DNA from 3 places in the Priestia sp. JSM ZJ58 genome. Region 3 is predicted to be linked to each of the others. Evidence: riboswitches for the same ligand, from Rfam matches in the RefSeq annotation. Region 3 holds a riboswitch; each other region holds the start of a gene.
The links. Region 3 has a riboswitch for S-adenosylmethionine ahead of mtnK (S-methyl-5-thioribose kinase). Riboswitches for the same ligand answer to the same signal wherever they lie in the genome.

Region 1 (10,855 bases), 980 kb from region 3:
TTATTTTTCCTTTTTATGACCAGTCATTTGGTGAAACTAAAAAGTTTTGGCGTATCTTACATGAGTCCAGCGGTACCCTATCGTTTAAGTGAATGGAAAGACTTGATGGTCCGTATGCCTCTTATGATGATGAAAAGACGTCCAAAGATGATGCACACCAAAGATTCTCTACGAAAAGGATAGCAGCTTATGATAAAAGGAAGTGAATCAGAGGTAATGATAAATTCAAAAGATCGTATTACGACGCCACAAACAGCTATTATTGTCATCAATTTTATACTTGGAACTGGTATTCTGACGTTGCCTCGAACAGCTGCGGAACAAGTGAAAACACCAGATGTGTGGTTAACTGTTATTCTAGGAGGAATAGTCACCATGATAGCAGCGATAATCATGGTGAAGTTAAGCCGGAAATTCCCTGGAAAGACGTTTTATCAATACAGTAAAGAAATTACAGGGAAATGGTTGAGTAAGTTAATTAGCTTACTTATGATAGGTTATTTTTTACTGCTTGGTGGTTTTCACGCCCGTTCATTGGCAGAAGTAACCGGATATCTCTTGCTGGAAGGAACGCCGACGTGGGCTATTATTATGCCATTTATGTGGATAAGCCTCTATTTAATTAGAGGGGGCATTAATCCGATCGCTCGACTGTTTGAAATTATATTCCCTATTACCGTTATTCTTTTTTTACTGGTAGCTTTTATGAGTATGAAAATATTTGAAATAGATAATCTGCGCCCCGTACTTGGATCAGGAGTCCTTCCTGTATTAAAAGGGGTAAAAACAACTGCTCTTGCATTCACCGGTCCTGAAGTCATGTTAATCATTTTAGCTTTTATGAAAGAACCGCACAAAGCAGGAAAAGCTGTGCTAGTTGGAATTACTATTCCTATATTTATTTATGTGATTACTGTTGTAATGGTGATTGGAGCGTTATCGATTGATGGAGTAGTAATAAGAACATGGCCAACGCTTGATTTAATAAGGAGTTTTGAGCTGACAGGCTTGATTTTTGAACGATTTGATTCCTTGCTTCTAGTTGTATGGATCATGCAGATGTTTGCTTCTTTTACTATTAACCATTACGCCGCTTCATTAGGACTGTCTCAGCTTTTCAAAAAAAACATTCATCCATTTATGTATGGTTTGCTTCCGGTCATATATCTTATTTCCATGATTCCTAAAAATATTAATGATGTATTTAAATTGGGAGATATGATTGGCAATATCGCCTTAGTTTTATTTGGCTTTTTGCCGCTGCTTCTTCTCATTATTTCAAAAGTAAAGGGAGTAAAATATGAAACAAACCTTTAACCATTTCCAGTACCTATTGGTTTTGTTTTCTGTTTTTTTGCTCTTTCCTCTGGCAGGCTGCTGGAGCAGTCATGAAATTGAAGAGCAAAGTTTTGGAGTGGGTGTGGCCTATGATAAAGGTAAGGAGTCCATAGCTGAAAAAGAATTTGATGAACAAGGAGAAGGGTATACTAAAAAGAACCTGATTACGTCAACTTATCAACTTATCACTCCTCAAGTCGCAAGTTCAACCACTAAACAAGGAGGACCGCAGCAGAAATCTTACGTAAATATTTCGGAAACAGGAGATTCTCCTTTTCAAATGCTTCGTGAATTATCTTTAAGAAGTGACACTCCTTTAACTAGTCCTCATATGAAAGTAATGGTTATCAGTGAGGCCCTTGCACGAGCGTATAGTTTAGAGCAATTAGTGGACCAAACTCTTCGGGACAATGATTTTAGACCTAGTTGCCTTGTGTTTATTAGTAAAGGAAGAGCTAGCGACACGTTAGAATCAAAAACAGCAGGAGAGATCCCAGCTTTTCACCTGTATGGAATGATAGACAATACGTATCGAACAACGCGGGTTTTACCGCCCATGCCGCTTATTAAATTAGCAAGCAAGATTCAAACTGGATCTAGTTTTCTATTGCAAAATGTATTATCAGCAAATGGAGAAATCAAATTTGCGGGTGCTGGTATAATTAAAGGGGAAACAAGCAAAATGATTGGTTTTTTGAATGAAGAAGAACTAGATGGTTTGGCTTGGATTACAGGGAAAGGGAAAGGCGGGCTAGTAAAAAGCTTTGATAAAAAGACCGGTCAGCTGATTGTATATGAAATAGAGTCTATGAAAAGTCACATTCAACCCCATGTTAAAGGAGATAATATCTCTTTTGATGTACACATTGAATCAGTGGGAAGGCTATCTGAAAGTTGGATGACCTCAGGGAGCTCTTTTAATAATCAATTTTTACAGAATGCGCAAAAAACTTCAGAAAAAAAAGTAAAGTACCTGGTAAGAAACGTACTAGAAAAAATGCAAACAAAATATAAAGTTGATGTTGCAGGTTTCGGAAATCAATTGAGAATTAAGCAGCCTAGAACATGGATGAGGGTCAAAGGAAATTGGGATCAAACATTTAGTGAAGTGCCAATTAACTATGATGTGAAGTTAACGATTAAAGATTATGGAGCATCCGGGTCAAAAAAGTAAGCACCCGACTGTAACTTTGCTTATCGTTATGTCAAAAATGAAAAAAACCTAAAAAAATAATAATCTCGGAACTTCCCACGAAATACTCATCGTATGCTTCGTACAGAGCCTTCAACAAACAACAAATAAGAGCTGCCGGTTTTCGACAGCTCTTATTTGTTGTTATTCAAAAATATAAGCTAGTGCTTGAAGAGCCTGTTCTGGCGTTTCGACTACAACTTGGGCTTTGTTTGACAGTTCTTTAAGCGGGTGGTGCAGTTTTTCAGGGCGAACCAAAATTAGCGGTTTATCTAATGCGATGGCTGTCGCTGCATCCATTGAGCTGTTCCACTGCTTGTATTTTTCACCAAATAAAGCAATGACCACATCAGATTTTTTAAGGAGCACCTGCGTGCGTAAATTATTAATTTGAGAAGCAGCTTCATCTTTTAAGACAGCGTTAGGCTGTTTTCCTAAAATTTCTTCTCCAATGTTGTCGGAGCGGTCATGGTCTGTCATGGGACCGACAAAGGTAAGGGGAAGGTTTAATTGTTCCGCTTGGTTTTTAATTTCGTCTCGCCAGTTATCGTGAATTTGCCCGGCAAGGTATACGGTTAAGTTCATTATGTAGAAGTCCTCCTCTAACTAAAGTTTGTTTTATTTTATCAAATGTAAGCGGATAATACGAATGATTTGAATGAGCTACTTTTCCAAAAATAAGGTTATAGTAGACAAATAGTTAAAAAAGAGAAACAATAGAAGGCGTATTGCTAATTAAAGAAAGGATGTACATGATGACAGAAACAGTGCTACAAGTAGATCATGTCAGTAAAGTAATTGGGAAGAAAACCATTTTGCATGATGTATCCTTATCGGTTGAGCGCGGTGAGATTTTCGGGTTGCTTGGTCCGAATGGCTCTGGAAAGACAACGCTAATTCGTACCGTCGTAGGACTCATTAAAGAAACAGAGGGAACGATTACCGTTAACGGCTTTCCTTTAAAGGAACAGTTTACATCAGCTATGAAATCAATTGGAGCGATTATTGAAAACCCTGAGTTCTATGATTATCTGACGGGCTATCAAAATTTAAAACACTTTGCTAATATGCATGAAGGCATCACATTAGAACGCTTGGATGAAGTCATTGCGCTAGTAAAACTTGAAAACAGCATTCATGCAAAAGTGAAGACGTATTCTCTTGGGATGAGACAGCGTTTAGGAGTAGCTCAAGCTATTTTACATAAACCTGCATTGCTTTTACTAGACGAGCCAACAAACGGTCTAGACCCAGCGGGAATGAGAGAATTTCGTACATATTTACAAACGCTTTGCAGGGAAGAAGGAATTTCAATTTTAATCGCGAGCCACTTATTAAAAGAGGTAGAAGCACTATGTGACCGCGTTGGTATTATTCAAAACGGCGAGTTAAAAGCTATTCAAGATCTATCTCCAAATCGTCAAGATCAAGGGATGTATGTAGAATTTGAAGTATCTGACGCGCAAAAAGCAGCGGATCTTTTATCTCAAGAATTCCAAGTAACAATAAAATCCGATAGTATTGACGTAGTGATTATGAAAGAACAAATTCCAGCTGTGAATAGAAAATTAGTGGACAGCGATATTTTAGTCTACCGAATCACTCCTGTTCATGAGACGCTTGAAGATTCCTTTATGTCCGTTACGGAAGGAGAGCATCATGCTTAAGTTAATTCAAAATGAACACATGAAATGGTTTCACAAAAGAAGTACAAAAATCACGTTTATTACAATCGGCATTTTAACTCTTTGTATGGCTCTTTTAGTGAAGAAAGTGTCAAACAGTGCAGGAACAGAAGACAACCTCTTACACTTCTTGTCATTTAGTTCGGGTATGCTGATTCTCGTTCAATTTTTCGCGCTTGCTGTTGGAGGGTCAATGGTTGCAAAAGAGTTTGAAGCAGGTACCATTAAGCTTCTTTTAATTCGCCCGGCTAGACGCTCAACGATTTTAGCATCCAAGTATCTAACCCTCATTTTAATTAGCTTATATTATTTACTAAGCTATTTGCTTTTTTCGTTTGTATGGGGAGCATTGTTCTTTGGCTTTACCAGTCTAGAAGGAGATGCGCAGCTGCTTAAAAACATTACGCTTACGTATGACAGTGCGTATATGGAAACGTTTATGATGATGACGTTTGCTTTTATGCTGTCGTCTTTATTTAGAAACAGCGCGCTTGCTTCTAGTCTAGCTATTGTCGTAAGTATCGGGGCGAAAGCAGTAACTGGAATAGTATCACAGTTTGGTTTATGGTGGGGGAAATTTTTACTGTTCGCCAACACAAACTTTGTGCAGTATATGGACGGAATGAAGACGATGTTTGACGGCATGACGATTCCATTTTCAATCTTCATTTTAGTTGCACACTTTGCCTTCTTTATGGGCGTAGCTTGGGCAGCGTTTTTAAAACGTGACGTAGCTAATTGATGTGAGAATTTTCACACTATATATTTTTCTAAAATAGCATTTGACAATTAAATAAAAAGAGATTACAGTAGTGAAAGACTATTTTTAAAACAACTATAAACTTCTTATCAAGAGAGACGGAGGGACTGGCCCTATGATGTCTCGGCAACTGGCTGTACGCAGTGCGGTGCCAAATCCAGCAGACGATGTTTCGTTTGGAAGATGAGAAGGGTAATCTTATGATACAAATAAGAGACCTCTTCTTATCAATAAGAAGAGGTCTTTTTTTATTACGTAAACAAGAGGTGTTAAGAATGGAACAACAAAAAGGAAACGGCTGGGCGCTGTTACCGCTGGGTGTCTTTTTAGTCCTGTTTGTCGGATCAGGAATTATAACGGGAGATTTTTATAAACTGCCTGTATTAGTAGCCATTATCATTGCAGCCATTGTGGCGCTGGCTATGAACCGCAAAGATTCATTTAATGTAAAAGTGGAGCGTTTTGCTAAAGGAGCAGGGCATCCTGATATCATTATTATGGTGCTTATTTTTATTTTAGCAGGTGCTTTTTCTCAAGTTGCTAAAGGCATGGGAGCTGTTGATTCAACGGTAAACTTAGCTCTGTCTGTGCTTCCGCAAAGCTTAGTGGTAGTTGGAATCTTTGTTATTGGCGCATTCATTTCAATTTCGATGGGAACGTCAATGGGAACAATCGCTGCGTTAGGGCCTATCGCTGTAGGGATCAGTGAGCAAGCGCATGTATCCATTACATTGGCAATTGCCGCTGTTATTGGTGGTGCAATGTTTGGAGATAATTTATCTATAATCTCTGATACAACCATTGCGGCAGTTCGTACGCAAAAAACAAATATGTCAGATAAATTAAAAGTAAACTTTTTTATCGTACTTCCTGCAGCGATTGTTACGGTAGTTTTATTACTTGTAATGACGCTAGGCAATACATCATCAGTAGAAATTAAAGGTTTTAGCTGGTTTAAAATCTTGCCTTATGTCGGCGTACTAGTTGCTGCCATATTTGGTGCAAACGTATTAAGCATTTTAACCGGAGGAATTGTATTAGCCGGCGTGATTGGATTAGCTGACGGAAGCTACACGCTTTCTTCTCTTGCTAAAACTGTGACAGAAGGTATTGGCGGAATGTCGGAATTAATTATTTTATCTCTTTTAATTGGCGGAATGGTTGAACTCATTCGCTATAACGGCGGTATTCAGTTCTTATTGAACTTATTAACACGACGCATTCAAACAAAAAAAGGCGGAGAATTCAGTATCGCTGGATTAGTAAGTTTAACCAATTTAGCCACGGCTAATAACACGATTTCAATTATTACAGCAGGTCCGTTAGCGAAAGAAATCGCTGATAAGTATTCAATTGATAATCGTAAATCAGCCAGTCTGCTCGACTTGTTTTCATGCAGCGTTCAAGGGCTTATCCCTTACGGTGCACAAATGCTTCTAGCAGCAGGATTTGCTAAAGTTTCACCGATTGAGATTATTCCATTTACATTCTATCCAATGTTAACAGCGGTTTGCGGTATCATTGCGATTGTAATTGGCTTTCCTCGTTTAAATAAAAAATCAAAATCATCTAAAGAAGTTGCGTAATATCAAACCCTTAAAAAGAACATTCTTTTTAAGGGTTTTTTACTGTTTGAAAAAATCAGTCGGCTTTTCTTCATCTAGCTCCTTCCAAAGTGTCTCATTTTGTTTAAGTGCATAAGCCGCTCCTCCGATTTCAATTCCGCATAATAAAATGAATAATAAAATACCCATGATATGACCTCCTTATATAAGTGAATAAAAACATGATTGTAACGGGTTTAGCTTATTGCTGTTTCACTTTATAATGAGAATAAAGTATGAAACGCGTTTCAGCGCAAGAGAAAAAGGTGAAAACATGACAAATATCCGAGATATCGCAAAAAAAGCTGGTGTATCTGTTTCGACCGTGTCACGGGTTTTAAATCATCATCCGTATGTAAAAGAAGAAAAGCGCCGTCTGGTAGAAGAAGTAATTCAAGAACTTAATTACGAACAAAATATTAATGCCGTTCACTTATCAAAAGGGAAAACAAATATGATTGCCGTCGTCTTGCCTTTTATTAACCATCCTTATTTCAGTCTGCTTTTAGAAGGAGTGGCCTCTCAAGCATTAGAAAAGCAGTATCAGCTTGTTATTTGTCAGACGAACTATGATGTAAAAAAAGAAGAAGAAGCGCTTCATATGCTAAAAACAAAGCAGGTTGATGGAGTGATTATTTGTTCTAGAGCAAGCAGGTGGAGCACGATTGAATATTATCAGCAGTACGGGCCGATAGCCGTGTGCGAAAACGTACAAAATCGTTCTATTCGCTCCGTATACGTTGATCATTATGCAGCTTTTAAGAAAGCGCTCATGTATTTAAAAGAAAAAGGATATACGGATATTGGCTATTGTATTGGAAGAATGACGGGTACAAATAGTCAACAGAGGCAACAAGCATACAAAGAATATGTAGAAAGAATAAATCAGCCTTATCATCCAGAATGGGTTTTTCAAGGCTGTTTGAACGTGACAGACGGTGAAAAAGTGGTGGAAAAACTAGTGCAGATGAAAAATCGGCCTCAGGCGCTTTTAGTAACAAACGATCAAGTAGCTATCGGAATAAAAGCTCAGTGCGAACAAGCTGGTATGTCAGTTCCAGGCGATTTAGCTATCATTGGTTTTGATAATCATCCGCTTTCTTCTTATTTACAAATTACAACGATCGAACTTCCGCTTAAAGAAATGGGAGAAACGCTTTTTAAACTAGTCGGGAGCAAGGATCTTCAAAAAATTGAGCTTCCTTTTCGGTTTATCGAGCGTAAAAGCGTATAAATTCTTGATGACGTTATGGGGTGTTTTTACCGGATAAAATGAGCAAAAGCGGACATCATACGAGTAAAGTAAGAAGAAAAGGATGATGATCGTGGAGAAAAAAGAATATCAAGTGGGAGATCAAGTATTTGTTATTTATCGAAATCCTCATACGGCAAACGTTGCCAATATTAATCAAGCTGAAATTGTTGAACATCCTGAAAACAAAGGCGAAAAAGCGCTCTTTTTACATGAGTCTTATCATTTGTTAGCTGAAGATGATGCGGTGTATTCAACGTATGAAGAAGCAGAGAAAATGTATAACAAGATATTTGATTATGAACAATATGACTGACGCAAGGCTCTCTTAAACAGAGAGCTTTTTTTGTGTGAAAAATAATTACCAAGGATAGAGTCTTTTTGTTTTTCAAACGCTATTAGTATTAGAAAAAAGGAAGTGTACATGATGATAAAACCTTTTGTACCTCAATTAGTATACATTGAACCAGGGGCAATGGAGTACCCGCTTGGTGTTCAATTAAAAGAAAAATTTGAGAAGATGGGAATTGAGATTCGTCAAACAACTTCTCATAATCAAGTGCGTAATATACCGGGAAAAAATGATTTGCAAAAATATCGGAATGCCAAGTCTACTTTAGTAGTTGGTGTGCGTAAAACCTTGAAATTTGATACATCTAAACCGTCAGCTGAATATGCAATACCTTTTGCAACAGGGTGTATGGGGCACTGTCACTATTGTTATTTGCAGACAACAATGGGAAGCAAACCATATATTCGCACGTATGTGAATGTTGAAGAAATATTAGGTCAAGCAGAACAATATATGCAGGAAAGAGCCCCTCAAATAACGCGATTTGAAGCGGCTTGTACATCTGACATCGTAGGAATTGACCATTTAACACATTCATTAAAACGCGCGATTGAATATTTTGGAGAAAGTGAACTAGGTCAACTGCGCTTTGTGACTAAGTTTCATCACGTGGATCATTTATTGGATGCTAAACATAATGGTCGCACGCGCTTTCGCTTTAGCATAAATGCAGATTATGTTATAAAAAACTTTGAACCTGGTACATCTCCTCTCGATTACCGGATTGAAGCTGCTAATAAAGTCGCAAAAGCGGGATATCCACTTGGTTTTATTGTGGCCCCTATTTACATTCATGAAGGTTGGCAAGAGGGGTACCGTCAGCTGTTTGAAAAGCTTGACGCCTCTATACCTGAGGAGTCAAGAGATGATATTACGTTTGAAATGATTCAGCATCGCTTTACCAAGCCGGCCAAGCGGGTAATTGAGAAAAATTATCCAAAAACGAAGCTTGAAATGAATGAAGAGGAGCGCCGCTACAAATGGGGGCGTTACGGAATTGGAAAATATGTATACGCAAAAGATGAAGAACAAGAATTAAGAGAAACATTAGAATATTACATTGATCAGTATTTTCCAAATGCAAAAATCGAATATTTTACGTAATTATTCTACAGTAATTGAAAAGTTATTCTGATGCCTTAGTCAAAATAACTTTTCAATTTTTAATGTAAAAAAATAAATTGCTTGCTAATAAGTTGAAAAAAAGAGGTTATTTTTATCTCTTGTCGTATTACATACAAAAGGGAGGTGACTGAGGTGTTAAAAAATGAAGAGTTTGCGCTAACAAAAGAATTAACAAAAGAACAGAAAGAAGCTGCACGGAATTTTATTCAAGTGTTGTTCCAAGAAGATTTATCTGAATTTTGGAACATATTATGCGATATCGATAAGTCTCGTATTTACGGCTTGTATGAAGCAAACCATTACTATGATTCTGATATTGAACTACATGGATTTGTACAAGAAATAAGAGATAATGTAAGAGCTGTTTATGCGCCTCTTCAAGGGCAAGGGGGTATTTCCACGAAGGTTCGATATACAAGCGAAGGAAAGATGTATGTATACATATTAGGAAGTGGCGAAAACCCTAAGGTATATCCTGTTGGATTAATGCCTGAAACATATATCGAACAAGAACGTTTTTCTCAGCGGCTTCAAATTAGCATTTATAACGAAGAGTTTCGAAACGTTGCGCTGTAAACCATATATAAATGGAAAAATAAAGAATAATAAAATTAATTTGTTAAAATAGCAATATTTGGGGTATGTAATAGGTATAACATTAAAAAGGGGTGAAAGAAATGCATTATTATCGTATTTCAGAGGGAGACCATGAAGAGTATTGTGAAACGATTCTGCTTCATGAAAAGAAGTTTTGCAAAGAAACATTTCAATCTATGGTGCGAGAAGCAATGAACAATAAGCCCGGTAAAATTGACCGTGTGGATATTGTTAAATATTTAATTGGTCACCATAGTTTTCAAGTAGCCCACATCGAAGCGGGATTTCATAGTACATACAGCGAGAAAGTGACATAAAAAATGCAGCACATCCTATACAACGAACTTTTCTTTTGAAAAGGGCGCTGTATTTTTTTTTGCCAAAAATAGAATGTTTCTAAGTGTTATTCCTTTTAATGGTATAATAGTTAAGTGTTGTAAGATATACATATAAAAATCACAAATACTTTAAAGAGAAAGGGTGAGGAAATATGGAAAAAGAAAGAATAGAAGAACTTGAACGAAAAATAAGCAGTTTAGAAGAAGACGTAGCCAGACTAAAGTCGCTTGTATATAAAACAAATTCTCCAAGGCCAAAAGCAGTTCACGCTCCTCCTCAGCGGCGCGAAGAGACAGCTAAACGTCCTATTCAGACAGCAGCTAAAAGTTCACAGGTAATAGAAGAACCTGTTGATTGGGAAAAAGTCCTTTTTCAAATATGGCTACCGAGAATCTTTATTTTTGTATTTATTATTGGCGTGCTATGGGGATTTAAAGCAGCCTCTGACTATGGATTAATGAATGAAAAAGTAAAAGTTGTTCTCGGTTTCGTTGTTTCAATAGGTTTTGCTGTGACAGGTCATTTCCAAATTAAAAAGGGTAGGTTGGTGCTCGGGCAAGTACTTGTAGGAGGAGCTATTCCTATTCTCATGTTAACGACGTTTGCGATGC
Region 2 (10,855 bases), on a different contig from region 3:
CCATCGATGAAGCTGTTAGTGTGATAAAAAAGCTAAATGAACAGGGATTAAAAGTAACGATTGATTATCTCGGAGAGTTTGTGGAAAGTGAAGCTGAAGTCAATAATGCTGTGGCTCAATGCATAAAGGCCATCCATCTTATACACAAAGAAAGGTTAGATTCAGAAATTTCTTTGAAATTAACGTCTATGGGACTTGATATTTCTGAAGATCTGGCGCTTCATCATATGCGTCATATTCTAAATGAAGCGGAAAAATATAGCGTGTTCGTGACGATTGATATGGAAGATTATAAGCGATGCAGCAAGACGATTAAGCTGTTTAAACAATTAAAAAGTGAGTATGACCACGTAGGGACGGTACTTCAGGCATACTTATATCGAACAGAAAGTGACGTTCGCGAATTAGATGCTTATGCTCCTAAATTAAGGTTAGTAAAAGGAGCGTACAAAGAAGCGGCAGACGTGGCTTTTCCTGATAAAGAAGACGTAGACGAAAACTTCAAAAACATAATTGGACTTCATTTATTAAACGGTCACTACACAGCAGTTGCTACTCATGATGAACGAATCATTCAGTATACAAAAGAGTTTGTTAAAAAGCATGGAATTTCAATGAATCAGTTTGAATTCCAGATGCTATACGGTATTCGACCAGAAAGGCAGGTTCAGCTCGTAGCAGAACAATATCAAATGAGAGTGTACGTTCCTTATGGAACGGACTGGTATGGGTACTTTATGAGGCGCCTTGCAGAAAGACCTGCAAATGTCGCATTTGTCTTAAAAGGAATCGTAAAAAAATAACCATGAAATGGTCGTGATGACAGAATAAGAAATAGTCAAAAATCGAACATGATTCGATTACTCATGTTCGATTTTGAGGTTAATGTCCTTGTGTATTATGCTTTGTGTACTGCTGGTTTTGAGATGTCTTTTTGCCGCGTCCGTGCGGTTCATTAACCGGTCCAGCATTTCCTTTAACGCTTGCTGCGCTTACGCCTGCTGAAGATGGATCTTTCTTTAATTTACTCACAAAATCACCTCCTGTGTATTAAGATAACCAAACACATTAAAAATAGTTAGAGATAATATTGTGAATATATTGCGAAAATTTAAAAAATGCTTTATAGTAAAAACAGAGATTAACAGTGACTCTCTTTTTTTACACATAAAATGAATGACCATTCATTCAATATATCAAAGGGGATGTGGGGATAATTATGAACATAAAAAAAGCCGCCGTTTTAGGTTCAGGAGTTATGGGCTCTGGAATTGCAGCTCATTTAGCGAATGTAGGAATTCCAACGCTTTTGCTAGATGTGGTTCCAGCTTCATTAACACCAGACGAGAAAAAAAAACAGCTAACGCTTGAAGATAGGCAAGTCAGAAATCGGTTGAGCACAACTGCTTTAGCTAAATTAACGAAGCAAAAACCGGCACCTTTAACGTCGAAGTCGTCACTATCGTTAATTACGCCGGGAAACCTTGAAGATCATTTACAGCAGTTAAGCGACTGCGATTGGATCATTGAAGTAGTAGTGGAACGCCTTGATATTAAACAGCAGTTGTTTGAAAAAATTGACGGCGTACGAAAAAAAGGAAGTATTGTAAGTTCAAATACTTCAGGAATATCGATCCACGAAATGGCTAAAGGACGCTCAGAAGATTTTAAAGCGCATTTCTTAGGAACGCACTTTTTTAATCCACCTCGTTATTTAAAGTTATTAGAAATTATTCCAACTCATGACACAAAATCAGAAATTGTTGAATATATGAAAACGTTTGGTGAAGATGTATTGGGTAAAGGAGTAGTTATTGCAAAAGATACGCCTAACTTTATCGCCAACCGTATCGGTACGTACGGTTTACTTGTGACCGTTCAAGAAATGTTAAAAGGTAATTACAGCGTGGGAGAAGTTGACTCTGTGACGGGTCCCTTAATTGGAAGACCAAAAAGCGCAACGTTTCGAACGTTAGACGTAGTGGGACTAGACACATTTATTCATGTGGCCAACAATGTGTTTGACAAAGTGGAAGGCAAAGAAAAAGAGGTATTCGACGTGCCTTTATTTATGAAACAAATGCAGGAAAATGGCTGGCTGGGAAGCAAGTCGGGGCAAGGCTTCTTTTTAAAGAAAGGCAAGGAAATTTTAGAACTTGATCCTAATACACTTCAATACGTCGAAAGAAAGAAGTTAAAAACAGCTTCTACCGAATTAAGTAAGCAGGCACAAGGGCTGCAAAACAAAATGAAAGCGCTTATATATTCTGATGATCGTGCTGGACAGCTTCTTTGGAACATTATCAGCCCCGTTCTTGTGTATGCAGCACAGTTGAAAAATGAAATCGCCGACGATATCGTCGCCATTGATCAAGCTATGAAGTGGGGATTTGGCTGGAAAATGGGTCCTTTTGAGACGTGGGATGCAATTGGTTTAGAAAAATCAATTGAGAAGATGGAGCAGTCTGGCTTAGCCATCCCGCAGTGGGTAAAACAAATGCAGGAAAATGGATTTACAAGCTTTTATAAAGAAATGGAAGGTCAAACGCTTTACTACGAAGAGGATGAGTATAAAGCAGTAAAAGAAAATAAAAAGGTGATCCACCTGTCATCTTTACGCTCTCAAAATAATGTCATTTTAGAAAACAGCGGAGCGAGCTTAATTGATTTAGGAGATGATGTGGCATGCCTGCAGTTTACTTCTCCTAACAATGCGATTGGGCTAGATATTATCAGCTTATTGAATCAGTCTCTTGAAGAAGTGAACAAGAATTATAAGGGGCTGGTCATAGGAAACCAAGGAAAAAATTTCTGCGTTGGCGCTAACTTAGCTATGATTTTGATGGAAGCACAAGATGACAATTATTTTGAAGTTGAGCTTGTCATTAAACAATTTCAACAGGCAATGATGAAGGTGAAATATAACGAAAAGCCGGTTGTTGCAGCTCCATTTGCGATGACTCTTGGAGGCGGAGCAGAAATTTGCTTACCGTCAGCTAAAATCCAAGCTTCTGCTGAAACTTACATGGGCCTTGTAGAAGTAGGAGTCGGGTTAATTCCTGGCGGAGGAGGTAACAAGGAGCTTTATATCAAACAGCTAAATGGTTTACCGAACGGTGTAACGCTCGATCTTCAGCAAATTGCCAATAAAACATTTGAAACAATTGCTACTGCAAAAGTATCTACTTCTGCTGCAGAAGCTAGGCAGCTAAACTTTTTAAACCGCCATGATGCTATCAGTGTAAACGGAGATCACTTGCTGAATGATGCAAAGAACTCAGTCCTTGCTTTACACGACACGGGCTATAAACCGCCTGTAAAAACTAAAGTTCCTGTCGTTGGAGAAACAGGATATGCAACGTTGCTGCTAGGAGCTCAATCCATGAAATATTCAGGATATATATCAGAACATGATTACAAAATTGCTAGTAAGTTAGCATTTGTATTAGCTGGAGGACGCGTAGCGTTTGGTTCCGAAGTGGATGAAGAGTATTTGCTTGATTTAGAGAGAGAAGCATTTTTAAGCCTTGTTGGAGAAGCGAAGTCTCAAGAACGTATGCAGCACATGTTAGTTAAAGGAAAGCCACTGCGCAATTAAGGGGGAGAAAAAATGAGAGAAGCAGTTATTGTAGCAGGTGCTAGGACACCGGTCGGAAAAGCAAAAAAAGGTTCATTGGCAAGTGTTAGACCTGATGATTTGGGAGCTATTGCGGTTAAAGAAACTCTTCGCCGAGCAGGCGGATACGAAGGACCGATTGATGATTTAATTATTGGTTGTGCGATGCCTGAGGCAGAACAAGGTTTGAATATGGCTCGAAATATTGGCGCTCTTGCAGGTTTGCCTTATACGGTGCCAGCAATAACGATTAATCGTTATTGTTCATCAGGTTTGCAAAGTATTGCCTACGGTGCAGAACGAATTATGCTAGGGCAAGCCAAAGCAGTGTTAGCTGGAGGAGCAGAATCAATGAGTTTTGTTCCGATGTTTGGAAACGTAGCGCGTCCGAATGTTCAGCTGGTTGAAAATGCGCCGGAGTATTATATGGGCATGGGACATACAGCAGAACAAGTGGCGATGAAATACGGCATTTCACGTGAAGACCAGGATGCATTTGCCGTACGCAGCCATCAAAAAGCAGCAAAAGCACTTCAAGAAGGGAAGTTTAACGACGAAATTGTTCCCGTGGAAGTGACGCTTCGGAAAATCGATGAAAACAATAAGCTACGTGAACAAAAGCTGATGTTCTCTCAAGATGAAGGAGTTCGTCCTGGCACAACTGCGGACGTATTAGGGAAACTTCGTCCAGCCTTTTCGATTAAAGGATCCGTCACAGCTGGAAACTCTTCGCAGACAAGTGACGGAGCTGCATCCGTTTTTCTAATGGATAAAGAACAAGCTGAAGCAGAAGGCTTAAAGCCTTTGCTTAAGTTTCGCTCATTTGCAGTTGGAGGAGTTCCGCCTGAAGTAATGGGGATTGGCCCGGTAGCTGCCATCCCTAAAGCTCTTAAACTAGCAGGGCTGGAGCTTTCTGATATCGGATTGTTTGAATTAAATGAAGCATTTGCTTCTCAAGCACTTGGCGTTATTCGTGAATTAAATATTAATGAAGATAAAGTAAATGTAAACGGAGGCGCTATTGCCTTAGGTCATCCATTAGGCTGTACTGGAGCTAAGCTGACTCTTAGCTTAATGCACGAAATGCAGCGTCGAAATGAGCAGTTTGGAATTGTCACCATGTGTATTGGTGGAGGAATGGGAGCTGCTGGTGTATTTGAATTGTTAGCATAATCATTTCAAAGGGGGATATGAACATGTCAAATAAAACAAAACAAATGATTAAAGGTGGAAGTTTTTTAATTGAAGAAGGCGATGCAAGCCGCGTCTACACGCCGGAGGATTATACATCTGAACAAAAAATGATTGCCAAGACGACAGATGAATTTGTAGAAAATGAAGTCCTTCCGCAAGTGGAATATTTAGAAAAGCATGAATTTGACCGTTCTGTAAAGCTATTAAAACAAGCTGGTGAATTAGGCTTGCTTGGTGCAGATGTACCGGAAGAATACGGTGGGCTTGGTTTAGATAAGATTACTTCGGCTTTAATTGCTGAAAAAATGTCTCGAGCAGGCGGATTTTCCATCACTCATGGTGCTCATGTAGGAATTGGGTCATTGCCAATCGTCTTATTTGGAACAGAAGAGCAAAAACAAGCATATTTACCTGCTTTAGCGGTAGGGGAAAAAATAGCGGCTTATGCGCTGACTGAACCGGGTTCTGGTTCGGATGCTCTCGGTGCTCGAACAACAGCTCGCCTTAACGCAGAAGGTACACACTATGTGTTAAATGGAGAAAAGCAGTGGATTACGAATGCTGGATTTGCTGATGTATTCGTGGTGTACGCAAAAATTGACGGCGATAAATTTTCTGCTTTTATCGTTGAACGCGAATTTCCAGGCGTTTCGGTTGGCCCGGAAGAGAAGAAAATGGGAATCAAAAGCTCATCAACCAGAACGTTGATTCTTGAAGATGCGCTTGTTCCAAAAGAAAACGTGCTAGGTGAAATTGGAAAAGGCCATGTGATTGCCTTTAACATTTTAAATATTGGGCGCTATAAGCTTGGAGTTGGAGCAGTTGGAGCAGGGAAACGTGCGTTAGAAATTACGTCTCAATACGTTAACCAGCGTCAGCAGTTTAAAACCCCAATTGCTAAATTCTCATTAACACAAGAAAAGTTAGCCACAATGGCTTCTAAATTGTATGCAACTGAAAGCTCTGTATATCGTACGGTAGGACTTTTTGAAGACCATATGGGCCAGCTTTCAGAAGAACAGCAAAAAGACGGAAAACAAATTGCTGCTTCCATTGCTGAATATGCTATCGAATGTTCATTAAATAAAGTGTTTGCCACGGAAGCTCTTGACTACATTGTAGATGAAGGCGTGCAGCTTCATGGAGGCTACGGTTTTATGAGCGAGTATGAAATTGAGCGTCTGTATCGCGATTCTCGCATTAATCGTATTTTTGAGGGAACAAATGAGATTAACCGTCTTTTAGTACCAGGCACATATTTACGCAAAGCGTTAAAAGGAGAGCTTCCACTGCTTCAAAAAGCACAAACGCTTCAAGAAGAATTGATGATGCTTATGCCGCAGGAAGTAGGAAATGAGCCGTTAGATCAAGAAAAAATGCTTGTGCAAAACGGGAAGAAAATTGCGCTCTTGCTTTTGGGATTAGCTGCACAAAAGTATGGCAAAGAATTAGAAAAAGAACAAGAAATTCTCGTTAATATTTCTGATATGATTAGTAACGTATATGCAATGGAATCTACTGTTTTACGTACTGAAAAAGCCATTTCCAAAACAGGAGTAGATCAAAACAGCTTAAAATTAAAATACACGCAAGTATTCTGCCAAGAAGCATTTAATCGAATCGAAGCAGATGCAAAAGAAACGTTAATTGGCGTTGAACAAGGTGATACGCTTAGAGTCATGCTTTCGTCTCTTCGCAAATTAACTCGCTATACACCAATCAATGTAATTAGCGTAAAGCGCGAGGTTGCAAAAACGCTTCTAGAAGTAGAGAAGTTCACAGTTTAAGGAAAAAGGAGCTCGTTTTGCGAGCTCCTTTTTGTTTAAGAAGCCTCTATCTAGGTAAATGATAAAGGATGTGTTAAAATACGAAAAAAGCTTAAAATAAAGGGTGGTTGACGAAATGTCATTATTTTTTTATTCATATCCAAAGTGCGGTACGTGCCGAAAAGCAAAGAAGTGGCTCGATGATAACGGAGTAGCATATGAAGAAATTCATATTGTAGAAAATCCGCCAACAAAAGAGCAGCTGCAAGCTTACTATCAGAACAGCGGCCTAGAATTAAAAAAATTCTTTAATACAAGCGGTAAAAAATATCGCGAGTTAGGTCTTAAAGATAAAGTAAGCAGTGCGAGTGAAGACGAACTTCTGTCTATTCTTGCTTCAGATGGCATGTTAATTAAGCGTCCGCTGCTAGCAGATGGACAAAAAGTAACGCTTGGTTTCAAAGAAGAGCAGTTTGAGGACGTGTGGAAGTAAGTTTTCAAATAGAAAATTTTTACCTTTTACGTTACACTGTTAATAGGAAGTTATTTTAGGTTGTAGAAAGTGTTCTCCACGTTGAAGGCGCTTTTTATATAAACAAATTACGATACATATTTTGGAGGGATTAAGATGAGTACACCAAAAGATTTGCGTTATTCTGAAGAGCATGAATGGGTAAAAACAGAAGGAGACGTTGTCCGCGTAGGTATTACACATTTCGCTCAAGCTGAGCTTGGAGACATCGTATTCGTTGAATTGCCAGAAGTAGGAGCAACAGTAGAAGCTGACGAGCCGTTTGGTAGCGTTGAATCAGTAAAAACAGTTTCTGAGCTTTACGCACCAATTAGCGGTGAAGTTGTAGCAGTAAACGACAACTTAGGCGATAGTCCTGAACTTGTTAATGAATCTCCATACGAAGAAGCATGGATGATTACAATCAAACCATCTGATGCTTCTCAAGTAGACAAGCTGATGACAGCAGAGCAATACGAAGAAATGACAAACGAAGGATAATACTCCTCCATAAATTGTCTTTATGAAAAGTTTTTGACTGGACACTCTATTAGTAAACAAGCTAAAGGAGTGTCTTTTTATGTTTGAAAAACAAAAAATGGACGTTACAGATCGCGTTACAGCTAAATTTCATGACGGCGGTATGAAATTATATGTTGATAAGCAGCCAATTGGTGAAGTTAGTTATGGGACAAGCGGCAATGAATACCGCTTTGAAGAAGGATATTCGCAAGAAAATAATAAGTTCTATCAATATGCGGACGTACAAAAACAAGGTGAAACGCAAAAATATACAGACTGCGACGAAGAAGCAGGATGGTGCTAAACAGTGGCAACTGCCGCTGTTTTTCTTGTTTTATGGAAATAATATGGCCTAAACTGCCTTTTAAAAGAGTTCTTTCTTGCAAATTTCTTTTAAAAAACAGGTGAACTGTGATACATTAACGAATATTGTATAGCATAAAGAAATGATGTTACTATACAACTGACGATTATGGGTGATGAAAATGGGGCTAATTGAAATTGAAAAAGTAATTATTGTCGAAGGAAAGTCAGATAAAAAGCGTATTCAAGATATCATTCGAGAACCAATTGAAATTATTTGTACAAACGGTACGATTAGTTTATCAAAGCTGGATGAAATTATTGACTGTACGTTTAACAAAGAGGTATACATACTCGTTGACTCTGATGATTCAGGGAATAAGCTGAGAAAACAATTTAAACGAGAGCTTCCGGAAGCAGAGCATCTATATATTGATAAAATGTACCGAGAAGTTGCTGCCGCCCCTAGACATCACATAGCAACAGTATTGCTGAGTGCCAATATCGATGTTAATGCAGAATTTTTAACATAAAAGGAATGAGCAACATGCAAGAATGGAGCGAAAAACAGCTGGATGATCAGTTAAAAGAAGGAGAAAGAGCCTTTATCTTTTTCCATACGCCTTTTTGCGGGACATGTCAGCTGGCAAAAAAAATGTTAACCGTGGCAGAAGCGATGCTGCCGGATGTAACCATCGGAATGAGCAATTTAAATTATATGCCTTCAAAAGCAGAATTATTTTCTATTGAAAGCGTACCTTGTTTGATTGAAGTGGAAAATGGTGAAATGGTAAAAAAACTCTACGCGTTTCATTCCATCGAGCACGTACTCGAGGAGCTTCGATAATCAAACGTTTGTTTAAAATGAAGAAGTGGAAAGAGAGCGAACCGTTGGGGCTGTTGAAATCTTGGGATATTATCCCAAGAACAAAATCTGTTGACAGCCTATCTGACACATGCTAAAATCACACTCATGAATGTTCATAAATGAATGAATATTTCCCAAAAACAAAATAATTGTTGCGAACTCTTATCAAGAGAGGTGGAGGGACTGAGCCCTGTGAAACCCGGCAACCGTCAGACTAACTGAAATGGTGCCAATTCCTGCAAAGCTATGCGCTTTGAAAGATGAGAGAAAGGATTAAATATCGAGCCTTTCTGTCATGCGCAGAGAGGCTTTTTTAATAGGGAAAATTGTTTTACGGCTTTTTCATCCTATAGGGCAACCTAACATAATTAAGTTTTTATTAAAGAAGGTGAAGAAATATGATTACATTAACAGACGTTACAAAAATTTATCAGGCCAAAAGCGGTCAAGTAACAGCTGTTGATAATGTGAATCTAACCGTTAACCAAGGTGAAATTTACGGAATTATTGGTTATAGCGGAGCGGGGAAAAGTTCTTTGATTCGCTTGCTAAACGGATTAGAAACACCAACGACAGGAACGGTCGAAGTAGCAGGTAATGATATTGGAAAAATTAAAGGCGGAAAACTCAGAAAAGCTAGACAAGAAATTAGTATGGTATTTCAGCACTTTAATATCTTGTGGTCGCGTACGGTACGAGAAAATATTGCCTTTCCGTTAGAAATAGCAGGGATTTCAAAAGAAAAAAGAATGAAACGAGTAGACGAACTTATTAAGCTAGTCGGGCTTGAAGGGCGTGAAGATGCTTATCCATCACAGCTTAGCGGGGGACAAAAGCAGCGTGTTGGGATTGCTCGAGCCCTAGCGAACAATCCAAAAGTATTGCTTTGTGATGAAGCAACATCAGCGCTTGATCCTCAAACGACAGATTCTATTTTAGATCTGTTAGTAGATATTAATGAGAAGCTAGGGTTAACCATTGTATTGATTACTCATGAAATGCACGTCATTCGTAAAATTTGTCATCGAGTAGCCGTTATGGAAAATGGGGCAGTAGTAGAAGAAGGACAAGTGCTAGAAGTATTCAGAAAACCTAAGCAGCCGATTACAAAACGATTCGTTCAACAGATTTCTGAACCAGAGGAAACGTTTGAAACGATTGAACAAGTAAAAGAGCTGTATCCAAGCGGGCAAATTATTCAGCTGACGTTTGTTGGCGGAAAAGCAGAGCAACCGCTCATTACAACGATTTTAAAACAGTTTGATGTAACGATTAATATTTTGCAAGGAAAGATTTCTCATACACAAACAGGTTCATACGGGACGTTGTTCGTTCATTTAGACGGAGAATTAACAGAAGTTGAAAAAGTCATTGCATACATTCATGAGCAGCAGGTAGAAGTGGAGGTAATGACAAATGCTTGAGAAACTATTTCCAAACGTTATTTTAGATGATTTTATTCAAGCGACAAATGAAACACTATATATGACGGCTATTTCAGTTGTAGCCACATTTGTTCTAGGTATTTTATTGGGCTTGCTTTTATTTTTAACGTCCAAAGGACAGCTTTGGCAAAACAAACCTTTATATGCCATTGTGTCGGCGGTTGTAAATATCTTTCGTTCCATTCCATTCATTATTTTAATTGTTTTACTGATTCCATTTACCAAAGCATTGGTAGGAAGTATTTTAGGCGCTAATGCAGCGTTACCGGCTTTAATTGTTGGAGCAGCACCATTTTATGCGCGTCTTGTAGAAATTGGTCTGCGTGAAATTGATAAAGGTGTTATTGAAGCTGCTAAATCAATGGGAGCCACAACAAGCACTATTATCTTTAAAGTGCTGTTACCTGAATCGCTGCCAGCTTTGATTTCCGGTTTGACAGTAACAACCATTGCGTTAGTCGGCTATACGGCAATGGCGGGTGTGATTGGAGCTGGAGGTCTTGGAAACCTTGCATATTTAGAAGGATTCCAGCGCAGTCATAATGACGTAACGCTAGCCGCTACGATCTTAATTTTGATTATTGTATTTATTATCCAACTTATTGGAGATGCGATTACTGCAAAAATTGA
Region 3 (10,855 bases):
CCTCATCTTTTTAAAGGTGATGCTGCATGGCATGAGTCTGCCGTGAAGCTTGCTGATAAAACGTATGAGCTAACGGATTTTATTGTAAACGTTTTAAAAGTAGAAGACGTGGGAGCCAGCTTAAATGGGAAAGCCACTTATCATTCTTCCTGTCATATGACGCGTTTGCTAAACGTAAAAAAAGAACCTTTTACACTATTAAACAATGTAAAGGGTCTTGAAATGGAGAATCTTGAAAACAGTCATAACTGCTGCGGATTTGGCGGGACGTTTTCGGTTAAGATGGGGCAAATCTCTGAACAAATGGTCGATGAAAAAGTGGGCTGTATAGCTAAAACAAACGCGGAGTACTTAATTGGAGCTGACTGCGGCTGTCTTATGAATATTGGAGGAAGAATTGAACGAAAAGGACAGCCTGTAAAAGTGATGCATATCGCTGAAGTGTTAAATAGCAGAATGTAAAGAAAGGAGAATACCGAATGTCTATGAAAATAGGAAACGATCAGTTTAAAAAACGCGTCGATGACGGAGTCAATAATGCGTTTATGCGCTTTGCGGTTTCAGGTGCTCAAGAGCGCTTAAGAAGCCGTAGATTAGATGCGGCGGAAGAATTAGGGAACTGGGAAGAATGGAGAGCGCTTGGCGAAGAAATTCGTCAGCATACGCTTGAAAATTTAGATTACTATTTAGAGCAGCTCACGGATAATGTAGCTAAACGCGGAGGCCACGTTTTTTTCGCTCAAACAGCTGAAGAAGCGAATGAGTACATAAAAAATGTAGCGAGGCAAAAGCAGGCAAAGAAAGTCGTTAAATCCAAGTCAATGGTTACAGAAGAAATTCATATGAACGCTGCTTTAGAAGAACTGGGCTGTGAAGTTATTGAAACGGATTTAGGAGAATATATCCTGCAAGTAGATGATCACGATCCGCCTTCTCATATCGTAGCTCCTGCACTTCATAAAAATAAAGAACAAATTAGAGATGTATTTCAGGAAAAGCTTTCTTATAAAAAAACGGAAAAACCTGAAGAACTAGCTCTTCACGCCCGGGAAATGCTGCGAAAAGAATTTTTATCAGCTGATATTGGCATCACGGGATGTAATTTTGCGATTGCAGAATCTGGGTCTATTTCACTTGTAACCAATGAAGGAAATGCAAGGTTAACAACTGCCCTTCCTAAAACGCAAATTACGGTTATGGGAATGGAACGAATTGTGCCAACGTTTGAAGAGTTTGAAGTGTTGGTAAGCCTTTTAACTAGAAGTGCAGTAGGTCAGCGGCTTACAAGTTACGTAACAGCGCTTACAGGGCCTAGACTTCCAGGGGAAGTAGACGGACCGGAAGAATTTCACCTAGTGATTGTGGATAACGGACGATCTGCGATTTTAGGAACTGAGTTTCAATCTGTTTTACAGTGTATTCGCTGTGCGGCATGTGTGAATGTATGTCCCGTGTATCGCCATATTGGAGGGCATTCATATGGATCTATTTATTCAGGTCCGATTGGAGCTGTATTATCTCCTTTGCTTGGAGGCTATGAAGACTACAAAGAGCTTCCATATGCCTCAACGCTATGCGCAGCCTGTACAGATGCCTGTCCGGTCAAAATTCCGCTGCATGAGCTATTGCACAAGCATCGTCAGCGAATTGTCGAGAAAGAAGGAAAAGCACCTATTTCGGAAAAGCTGGCGATGAAAGCATTTGGCTTGGGAGCAGCTTCTTCTTCTCTATATACAGTGGGCGCTAAAGTAGCACCGGCAGCTCTTACTCCTTTTATGTCAGGAAGCAGTATTTCCAAAGGACCTGGTCCATTAAAAGCGTGGACGGAAAGCAGAGAGTTTCCGGCGCCTACAAAAGAGCGCTTACGAGATTGGTTTGATAAAAGGAGTGATGATGATGAACGGAAGCATTCAAAATAGAGACAGTTTTTTAGACAATATTGCGGCTAATCTTAAGCGAAGCAGGCGAACAAGCGGCGTAGTAAAGCCCCAATGGAAGCATGCTCCTCAGCATGAGGTCTACCGCAGCTATTCGCCAGATCAATTAAAGAAAGAGCTTGAAAACCATTGCGAACGTATTCATACTCGCTATGTAGAAACATCATCACAACACTTGCCAGCTGTCCTTGAGGAAGCCGTAGCGAACTATGGAAATGGTCTTGTGAGCACGTGGGATGATCCTAGGTTTTCCGAATATGGATTGAATCTGCTGATGGAGAAATGGGAAACAAGCAGTAGCCTTCACGTATGGAATTCTGCAAAAGGCGATGAGAATATTAAACTAGCTGAACAAGCAAATGTAGGCATCACATTCAGTGATTTGACGCTAGCGGAATCCGGCACAGTTGTTTTGTTCAGCAGCGCTGCAAAAGGACGATCGGTCAGTTTGCTGCCGGCCACTTATATTGCGATCATTCCTCAAAGCTCCATTGTCCCTCGCATGACACAAGCTGCTGAAATGATTCATGAAAAAGTAGAGCGAGGAGAAACGATTGCTTCTTGCATTAACTTTATTACGGGACCGAGCAATTCAGCTGATATTGAAATGAATCTAGTCGTTGGCGTGCATGGACCTATTCAAGCCACTTATATTGTAGTGAATGATCGATAGAGGCTGGGGAAAACGTATTTTAGCCGAAGTGAAAAACGAACCGTGAATCAAACATGTTGATTCACGGTTCGTTTTCTTTGTTATGTTGAGCATAGGTTTCATTTTGTTATGTCCCAGCCTCTTTTATTCATGCTCCTTTTTTAAATAACGGGAGAATGTGAAGAAATGTCGCATTTTGAATAAACGTGACTAATTTTAAAAAGGTAAAAAGCAAATCTTGTAGAATACTAAGTCTATAGATAAAAGGTGGGGAAATGGGAAGTGCAAAAGAAAGGAGCAATGAGCATGTCACCACACAGAGAATTAACATCTGAAGCTGCGCAAAAGCAGCAAGGTGAATTAGAGCAGCTACGAGCTATTTTTAATGACGTATTAGATGCCATTGTCGTATTTGATGAGTATTTTCAAGTTATAAATGCAAACGAATCAGCCTGCGGGCTGTTTGAAAAAACAAAGGATGAGCTATTAACGTATCAAATGAAAGATTTTCTCATGTATTTTCCGTATGACATGATTGAAGCGTACTATCCAGCGCTTTTAGAAGAAAGCTATTTCAAATATGAAGGCGCGATGACGCTTCAAAGCGGCATGATGAAACATGTTGAATTTACTTCACACAAACATAGTCACATGTCGGGCATTATTGTGTGTACATTTCGAGATATTACGCAGCACAAGATGATGGAAAATGAAAGGTTTATTAGTCATCATATGTTTATGGATGTATTTAATGAAGCGGTAGATGGAATTGTTATTTTTGATCGAACTGGTCAGCTTATCGACGCGAACCCTTCATTTTGCGAGCGATTAAATTATACAAGAGCACAGCTTTTAACTAAAACGTTAGAAGAGCTTGTAGAACCTACTTATCATTATAAAGTGAAAAAATTATGGAGAACTCTGCATCAAGAAGGAAAGACAAGCGGCGAGCTGCCGATTAAGCTCGAAAATGGAGACGTTACTTTTTTTGAATTTACCACAACGGCTAATATATACAGTCAATACTATATGTCCATTATGAGAGACGTGACGGAAAAACGGCTGATGGAGCAGCAGCTGTTGAGAAGCGAAAAAAATTTCAGGGCTATTTTTGAAAATGCGATTGAAGCCATTTTGATTTGGAAAGACGATGGGGAAATCTTAAACGCTAATCTTGCTTCGTCCCGTACATTCGAGCTGCCGTTGAACAAATTGATTGGAAGTAATTTGTATACGTTTATCGATAAGCAAAGCTTTAGTGCATTAAAAATGCTGCAAACATTTCAAAAAGAAGGAGAAATTCGCAATCAGCTTCCTTTTTACATGCCAAATGGAGAAATCAAACAGTTGGAATTCACAGGGAAAAAAGGCATTATAGAAGGAGACCATTTAACCATTTTTCGAAACATTAGTGAACGTACAAAAATCGAACAAGAGCTTCGGAATAACGAAGAGAAATTCAGACAGATTTTTAATGGTTCGATCGATGGGTTAGTTTTATGGGACGGCAAGCGAAATATTATTGATGTGAATTCTTCTCTTTGTGATATTCTCGAACTCAGCAAAGAGGAGATTTGTGCGCATTCCATGGAGGATTTTATTTCTTCAGCGAATTTAGATGCGGTCATTGAGCATAAAGAAACAATTGAGCAAAAAGGGGAAGCTGAAGGAGAGATTACGTACGTTACGGGGAACGAAAAAGTTAAAAATATCGAATTCTCTACGAAAAAAGATATCTTGCCAGGTCTATATATGACGCTTTTAAGAGACGTAACGGAACGAAATCAAATGCAGGAGCAGATTCGGAAATCGGATACGCTTCAAGTAGTCGGACAGTTAGCAGCTGGGATTGCGCATGAAATCCGCAATCCGATGACGGCTTTAAAAGGGTTTGTTCAGCTGCTAGAAAGCAGCATTCAAGAAGATCACTCTCTTTATTTTGATATTATTAAATCCGAATTAAAAAGAATCGAAACCATTATTACAGAGTTTCTAGTACTCGCTAAGCCACAGGCCGTAAAGTTCGAAAAGAAAAATCTAGCTGCGGTTGTTAAAGAAACGATTGATTTATTAAATGCTCAAGCGCTTTTAGAAAATATTCAGTTTGAACTAAGTGTGTCCCCTCAGCTGCCAATGGTATACTGCGAGCCGAACCAAATTAAACAAGTACTAATAAATGTAATTAAAAACGCAATTGAAGTCACGTCAAACGGGGGAAGAATTTTTGTTGAAGTCTATTCTACAGAGCCGCACTACGTGACGGTCTCCATTCGAGATCAAGGAGACGGAATGCCCGAAGAGCGCATCAAGCGCTTAGGAGAACCATTTTATACGACAAAAGAAAAAGGAACGGGGCTTGGTTTGATGGTCTCATATAAAATTATCGAAGAACATAAAGGGCGAATTGAAGTGGAAAGCAAAATAAGAGAAGGAACGGCTTTTCGTGTTATTCTTCCAGCCTAATTAGAAAGGATAAGCGAGTATGTACTATGGAGAAATGAACTTATTTTCTGATTTGAAAATTTATATTGTAGCCTCGGAAAAAGGGGTTCAACATATTTGGTTTGATAGCGATGATCACAACGAGCAACTTAAAAAACTTGTCCATGACGAGAATTATCACCTTGTGAAAGAAGCGAAGCGGCAGCTTCAGGATTATGCTGAAGGGCGCACGCTAACATTTGATGTGCCTTTGGATATAAAAGGAACAGACTTTCAAAAAGAAGTGTGGTTAACTCTTAAAGGTATACCTTATGGACAAACGTGGTCTTATAGTGATGTAGCGGAGTCTGTTAATCGCTCTAAAGCCGTAAGGGCTGTGGGACAAGCGAATCGTCGAAATCCACTGCCTATTATTTTACCTTGTCACCGTGTTATTGGTAAAAATGGAGCTTTAACAGGTTATGCAGGTTCCCAAACTCATATAAAAGAAAAACTATTAATGCTTGAAAGAAATGTAGCAAAAGGCGCTCTGGAGTTAAAATAACTATTCACCGTCTAATTTCCAGCCTTCTCCTTGCACAAACACACCGTCAATTTGCTGAGGAGAAGGGAGGGAATTTAGTTCTTCATCTTTGGATAAATCGAATAGCTGATATTGCTGCTTGCGATTCAACGCTTTGTTTTTATCCGTTTTTTGCTCTGCACTCATATTTACTCCCCCTTATTCAAAAAGAATCCCCTATAATATATGTAGAAAAAGCAGAGAGTACTGTTACAATTGTGTTACAAATGCAGCCGAAAAGCACTGTTTAATAACAGAGGTTGAGACATAACAAAATTAATGCCATCTAAAGACGAACAACTCGTACACATGAGCTGAATCGCTTGTGACACCGACGTTGATTTCCGTGCAAGACTTCGCTTTCCGCGGGCGGCCGCTGAGCCTCCTCGTCGCATACGCTCCTGTGGGGTCTCACCTGTTCCGCTTTTCCCGCAGGAGTCTTCGCCTTGCCCTCCAATCCACTGTTAGAAGGAACGAAACAGATGAAACTACATTCACCATAACAAAAAAAACGAACCATTAATCAAACGTGTTGATTAATGGTTCGTTTTGCAGTGGGGCTAAAATACTTTTGTCTCAGCCTCTTGTTATTGAGCGGATTGCAGCAAAACTTTCTGAATGGATTCAAAAGACGGGGAATGGATAACTCCATGCTCTGTAATAATGGCCGTAATCAGTTCGCTTGGCGTCACATCAAAAGCTGGATTGTACACAGAGATTCCGTCTGGAGCAATTTGCGTATCTCCAATGTGCGTTACTTCTTTAGGTGAACGTTCTTCAATAGGGATACTGCTTCCGTCTTGAATAGATAAATCAAATGTGGACTGCGGCGCTGCTACGTAAAATGGAATACCGAATGCTTTCGCTAAAAGAGCAAGTCCGTACGTTCCAATTTTGTTAGCCGTATCGCCATTCGCTGCAATACGATCAGCTCCTACAATAATTCCATTGATTCCTTTTGTTTTAATGGTATGAGCGGCCATATTATCCGTAATCAGCGTAACGTCTACTCCCGACTGCTGAAGTTCCCATGCGGTTAAGCGGGAACCTTGAAGTACGGGTCTTGTTTCACAGGCAAACACTTCAAGCGGAATATCCCGCTGTTTAGACAAGTGAAAAGGTGCTAATGCTGTTCCGTAATAAGCGGTAGCAATTGAACCAGCATTACATATGGTCATGATTTTATCTTTCTTTTTGAATAAAGATAGAGCATGATCGCCAATTCGGTAGCACGTTTCTTCATCTTCTACTTGAATTTGAATCGCTTCATGAACAACTTTTGTTTTAGCTTCATTAACGGACGAAGCGGATTCAGCGCTTTTCGCTACGCGGTCCAGTGCCCAAAATAAATTGACGGCAGTCGGGCGTGAACTAGCTAAATACTGTTGATCAAGAGCTAGCTTTTTGTTAAATTCCTTGACTGAATCCGTGTCATAGCTAAGCGCAGAAAGAGCAAGACCAAAAGCCGCCGTAATGCCAATTGCAGGGGCTCCGCGTACTTTCAAGGTAGTGATAGCATCCCATACGTCTTTAATGGTTTGCAGCTTAATATATTCAACTTTGCCAGGAAGCTGCTGCTGATCTAATAAAGTAATATATGATTCATTCCATTCCACTGAGCGCGGAAGTGATAGTGTATTTGTCATGCTGATACCGATCCTTTCATTGTGTACATTATTCGTTATCGAAGTAAATGTTCAAATTCATTTGGTGAAACGTCTTGTTGATGCAGAAGCAAATAGCGTCCAATTTTTAACGCAGTACGTTTAGCGTTAATTTTTCTTTCTTCTAAAGAAATTTCGTCTAAGTCCGCCACGTGAGCTAAGCCAATCGTACGTCGAATGATTTCACACCCTGCATACCCAACAGCATCTTGCCACGTTTGCGTTAAAATTTCATGTAACAAGCGCTCATCTTTAGCGAAAGGTTCAGTGTTTTCAGAATGCCAAAGCGCAGTAAAGGTATCTTTAAATACGTTCCATGTGTTCGTAATGTGTGCAAATAATGGTTCGCGATCTGTTTCTCGAGAAAGAGCATTTAAAAATAAATTCGCAACAAATTGGCCTAAATCGAATCCAAACGGACCGTAAAAAGCAAATTCTGGATCAATCACTTTCGTTTCTTGACTGCTAGCAAATATGCTTCCTGTATGTAAATCACCGTGAATTAGCGTTTGGGCATTTGTTAAAAATTTATATTTTAATTTTGCTGCTTGTAGCTTTACATCTCCATCGTTCCACAATTCTTCTACATCAGGACGCAGCGCTTCTTCAAATTCATTTGTATCGATATCAAAAAAAGGATCTGTAAAAACTAAATCTTCCGTAATATTGCATAAGTCCGGATTGCTGTACTTGACGACTTCTTCTTTTTTATCCTGAGGCTTTAAGGCAAAATCCGACGTTTTGAACGCAATATGTCCTAGAAAAGAACCGATATGCTGTGAAAGCAGGGGATAACTTTCTCCTTGAATAAGTCCGGCGCGGGAAATCGTTAAATGAGACAGATCTTCCATGACCGTAACAGCAAGCGTTTCATCGTGGTAATACACAGCTGGTACGAGTTCAGGGGTAAATGCACCGAATTGCCTGAGCGCATTGCTTTCAATCGTGGCACGGTTCAAGGATAGAGGCCAGCTTTCGCCTACAACTTTTGCATAGGGAAGTGCTTGTTTGACGATAATGGATTTATTCGTTTGATCATTTATGATGTGAAAGACGAGATTTAAGTTGCCATCACCGATTTCACGGGCAGTCAGTGCTTCTGTGGCATCAAAGAGACCTAGCTTTTTCACAAGTTTGATTGCTGAAATTTCTGTTAAAGGCTGATACTTCTCTGTTTTTGTTGTTGACATTAGAATCCCTCCATAGTTTATTAAACTGATTTGTTTACTAAGTTAATAGGTTTAAGAATGTATGGAGGCTTTTATAATTTTAGAAAATATAAAAGCCTCTTTCGTTGGAAAGAGGCTTGATTGTAGTGTTCAAACCTCTTATCTGCCAGAAAGAATTACTTTCTGTTGGAATTAGCACCGTGCCTTTGTAAAAACATGTTTTACGGGTGTGATCCATCTTAGGATGGAATGACGGTCGGTTGCTGGGCTTCACAGGGCCAAATCCCTCAGCCAACTCTTGATAAGAGTACGATTACTTATTCAATTTTGATTTGTTTGAAAATTTTATGTTATCTGGTGAAAATCGTATCATGCAAAAAAACGGCTGTCAATACATAATTAATAAAATTCTGTGCGGCGATCTGTAAAGACAGGAATTTGTTTACGAATTTCTTTTACAAGTTCCAGGTTAACGTCGGCACTTAAAAGTTCTTCGCTATCGCCAGCTTCAGCGATTATTTCTCCCCACGGATCGATGACTAAGGAATGTCCGGCAAATGTATTATTAGGATCTTGGCCTACACGATTACACGCGATTACATAGCATTGATTTTCGATTGCGCGGCTAATGAGCAGTGCTTTCCAATGGGCAAGTCTTGGAGCCGGCCACTGAGCAACAACAAATAAGACTTCTGCTCCGCTGCTAGTATGCACGCGAATCCATTCTGGAAAACGAATATCGTAACAAATAACTCCTGCGCATAAAGACTGTTCAAGTGTAAAAAGATTTTTTGCTGTTCCTGCTTCTAGATAGAGGTGCTCATCCATTAATTTAAATAAGTGCAGCTTACTGTATTGTGACACTTCACGACCTTTTCGGTCAAAAATATACATCGTATTTGTGACGCCTTGCTCTGTTTTTTTCGCGATCGAACCTGCTACAATATTTACTTCGTTCGTTTTAGCAAATTGAGAGATTAATTGCTTGGCCTGCTGTCCTTCATCATCGGCAATTTCGTCTAGCCGCGTCAAATCATAAGCTGTATCCCATAGCTCAGGAAGCACAAGGATGTCAGGGTTTTCTTTCAGAGCTTCCGTCATTTTTTGTTGAATATATTTTCGGTTTTTAGTTGGGTTTCCAAACGCAATATCAAGCTGCAAACACGTGATTTTTACACTCACTTTATCATCCGTCCTTTTTGTAGTAGTTGAAAAAAATGACTTTACAAGTTGAGTATTACAATATATTATTTGTGACTAGAATTTCAAGAATTTTTTGAGAAGGTGTGCGATGATGAAACAATTTGAGCAATCGGAACTATTAAAAAGTTTACCAAAACAATTTTTTGCATCACTTGTAGGCAAGGTAGGAAAAGTAATGGCCCAAGGGCACGACGTTATTAACTTAGGGCAGGGCAATCCTGATCAGCCTACTCCTTCACATATTGTAGAAACACTGCAAAAAGCAAGTGCTAATCCTATGCATCATAAATATTCTCCATTTCGGGGGCACCAGTTTTTGAAAGAGGCCGTTGCGACTTTTTATAAACGAGAATATGGCGTTGATGTGGATCCTGAAAAAGAAGTAGCTATTTTGTTTGGCGGGAAGGGTGGACTTGTTGAAATCCCGCAGTGCTTATTAAACCCTGGAGATACGGTGCTGGTTCCGGATCCTGGATATCCTGATTACTGGTCTGGAGTAGAGCTTGCAAAAGCAAAGATGGAAGTGATGCCGCTCACGGCTGAAAATCATTTTCTGCCCGTATACGAAGAGATAGGTGAACGTGCTAAAGAACAGGCAAAGCTCATGTTTTTAAACTATCCGAATAATCCTACCGGTGCAGTGGCAACGGCAGAATTTTTTGAAGACACCGTGGCGTTTGCTGCCAAGCACGATATTTGTGTGGTACACGACTTTGCCTACGGAGCCATTGGATTTGATGGTAAAAAGCCAATCAGCTTTTTACAGACTCCTGGTGCAAAAGAGACGGGAATTGAAATTTATACTCTTTCTAAAACGTATAACATGGCGGGATGGCGAGTTGGATTTGCTGTAGGAAATGAAAGTGTAGTAGAAGCTATTAATCTTCTTCAAGATCATATGTATGTCAGCCTCTTTGGGGCGGTTCAAGAGGCAGCAGCGGCAGCTCTGTTAGAATCTCAACAATGTGTGAATGATTTAGTTAAGCGCTATGAATCTAGACGCAATACCTTTATTCAAGGGCTTCAAGAAATTGGTTGGGACGTTACATCTCCAGCGGGTTCCTTTTTTGCATGGCTAAAAGTTCCTAAAGGATATACTTCTGAACAATTTTCAGATTTACTTCTTGAAAAAGCCCACGTTGTAGTGGCACCTGGAGTAGGCTTCGGAACATATGGTGAAGGCTATGTGCGCGTAGGACTGCTGACGGATGAAGAGCGCATGAGAG

Region 1: it holds a riboswitch for S-adenosylmethionine, as region 3 does, so the genes downstream of both, ACH6EI_RS13390 (Na+/H+ antiporter NhaC family protein) here and mtnK (S-methyl-5-thioribose kinase) in region 3, are expected to answer to the same signal.
Region 2: it holds a riboswitch for S-adenosylmethionine, as region 3 does, so the genes downstream of both, ACH6EI_RS21735 (methionine ABC transporter ATP-binding protein) here and mtnK (S-methyl-5-thioribose kinase) in region 3, are expected to answer to the same signal.

Annotation. Positions count from the first base shown of each region.
Region 1 is NZ_JBISEM010000001.1:2,524,304-2,535,158, reverse strand. Features, by position in the region: gene ACH6EI_RS13420 (spore germination protein) at 1-183, shown strand, start outside; gene ACH6EI_RS13415 (spore germination protein) at 190-1,317, shown strand; gene ACH6EI_RS13410 (Ger(x)C family spore germination protein) at 1,301-2,512, shown strand; gene ACH6EI_RS13405 (YtoQ family protein) at 2,675-3,115, opposite strand; gene ACH6EI_RS13400 (ABC transporter ATP-binding protein) at 3,286-4,197, shown strand; gene ACH6EI_RS13395 (ABC transporter permease) at 4,190-4,957, shown strand; SAM riboswitch class I at 5,059-5,165, shown strand; gene ACH6EI_RS13390 (Na+/H+ antiporter NhaC family protein) at 5,251-6,561, shown strand; gene ACH6EI_RS13385 (hypothetical protein) at 6,601-6,729, opposite strand; gene ACH6EI_RS13380 (LacI family DNA-binding transcriptional regulator) at 6,854-7,813, shown strand; gene ACH6EI_RS13375 (transcriptional regulator SplA domain-containing protein) at 7,899-8,147, shown strand; gene splB (spore photoproduct lyase) at 8,259-9,287, shown strand; gene ACH6EI_RS13365 (hypothetical protein) at 9,441-9,884, shown strand; gene ACH6EI_RS13360 (hypothetical protein) at 9,986-10,222, shown strand; gene ACH6EI_RS13355 (DUF2339 domain-containing protein) at 10,396-10,855, shown strand, end outside.
Region 2 is NZ_JBISEM010000002.1:65,846-76,700, reverse strand. Features, by position in the region: gene ACH6EI_RS21785 (proline dehydrogenase family protein) at 1-803, shown strand, start outside; gene ACH6EI_RS21780 (YuzL family protein) at 883-1,032, opposite strand; gene ACH6EI_RS21775 (3-hydroxyacyl-CoA dehydrogenase/enoyl-CoA hydratase family protein) at 1,217-3,598, shown strand; gene ACH6EI_RS21770 (acetyl-CoA C-acetyltransferase) at 3,611-4,789, shown strand; gene ACH6EI_RS21765 (acyl-CoA dehydrogenase family protein) at 4,813-6,597, shown strand; gene ACH6EI_RS21760 (arsenate reductase family protein) at 6,713-7,069, shown strand; gene gcvH (glycine cleavage system protein GcvH) at 7,205-7,588, shown strand; gene ACH6EI_RS21750 (YusG family protein) at 7,668-7,913, shown strand; gene ACH6EI_RS21745 (toprim domain-containing protein) at 8,095-8,445, shown strand; gene ACH6EI_RS21740 (thioredoxin family protein) at 8,460-8,759, shown strand; SAM riboswitch class I at 8,940-9,047, shown strand; gene ACH6EI_RS21735 (methionine ABC transporter ATP-binding protein) at 9,179-10,204, shown strand; gene ACH6EI_RS21730 (methionine ABC transporter permease) at 10,197-10,855, shown strand, end outside.
Region 3 is NZ_JBISEM010000001.1:3,503,825-3,514,679, reverse strand. Features, by position in the region: gene ACH6EI_RS18345 ((Fe-S)-binding protein) at 1-462, shown strand, start outside; gene ACH6EI_RS18340 (LutB/LldF family L-lactate oxidation iron-sulfur protein) at 480-1,919, shown strand; gene ACH6EI_RS18335 (LutC/YkgG family protein) at 1,897-2,610, shown strand; gene ACH6EI_RS18330 (PAS domain S-box protein) at 2,896-5,052, shown strand; gene ACH6EI_RS18325 (methylated-DNA--[protein]-cysteine S-methyltransferase) at 5,072-5,575, shown strand; gene ACH6EI_RS18320 (hypothetical protein) at 5,576-5,740, opposite strand; gene ACH6EI_RS18315 (hypothetical protein) at 5,815-5,988, opposite strand; gene mtnA (S-methyl-5-thioribose-1-phosphate isomerase) at 6,181-7,239, opposite strand; gene mtnK (S-methyl-5-thioribose kinase) at 7,275-8,447, opposite strand; SAM riboswitch class I at 8,583-8,734, opposite strand; gene ACH6EI_RS18300 (carbon-nitrogen family hydrolase) at 8,826-9,608, opposite strand; gene ACH6EI_RS18295 (pyridoxal phosphate-dependent aminotransferase) at 9,721-10,855, shown strand, end outside.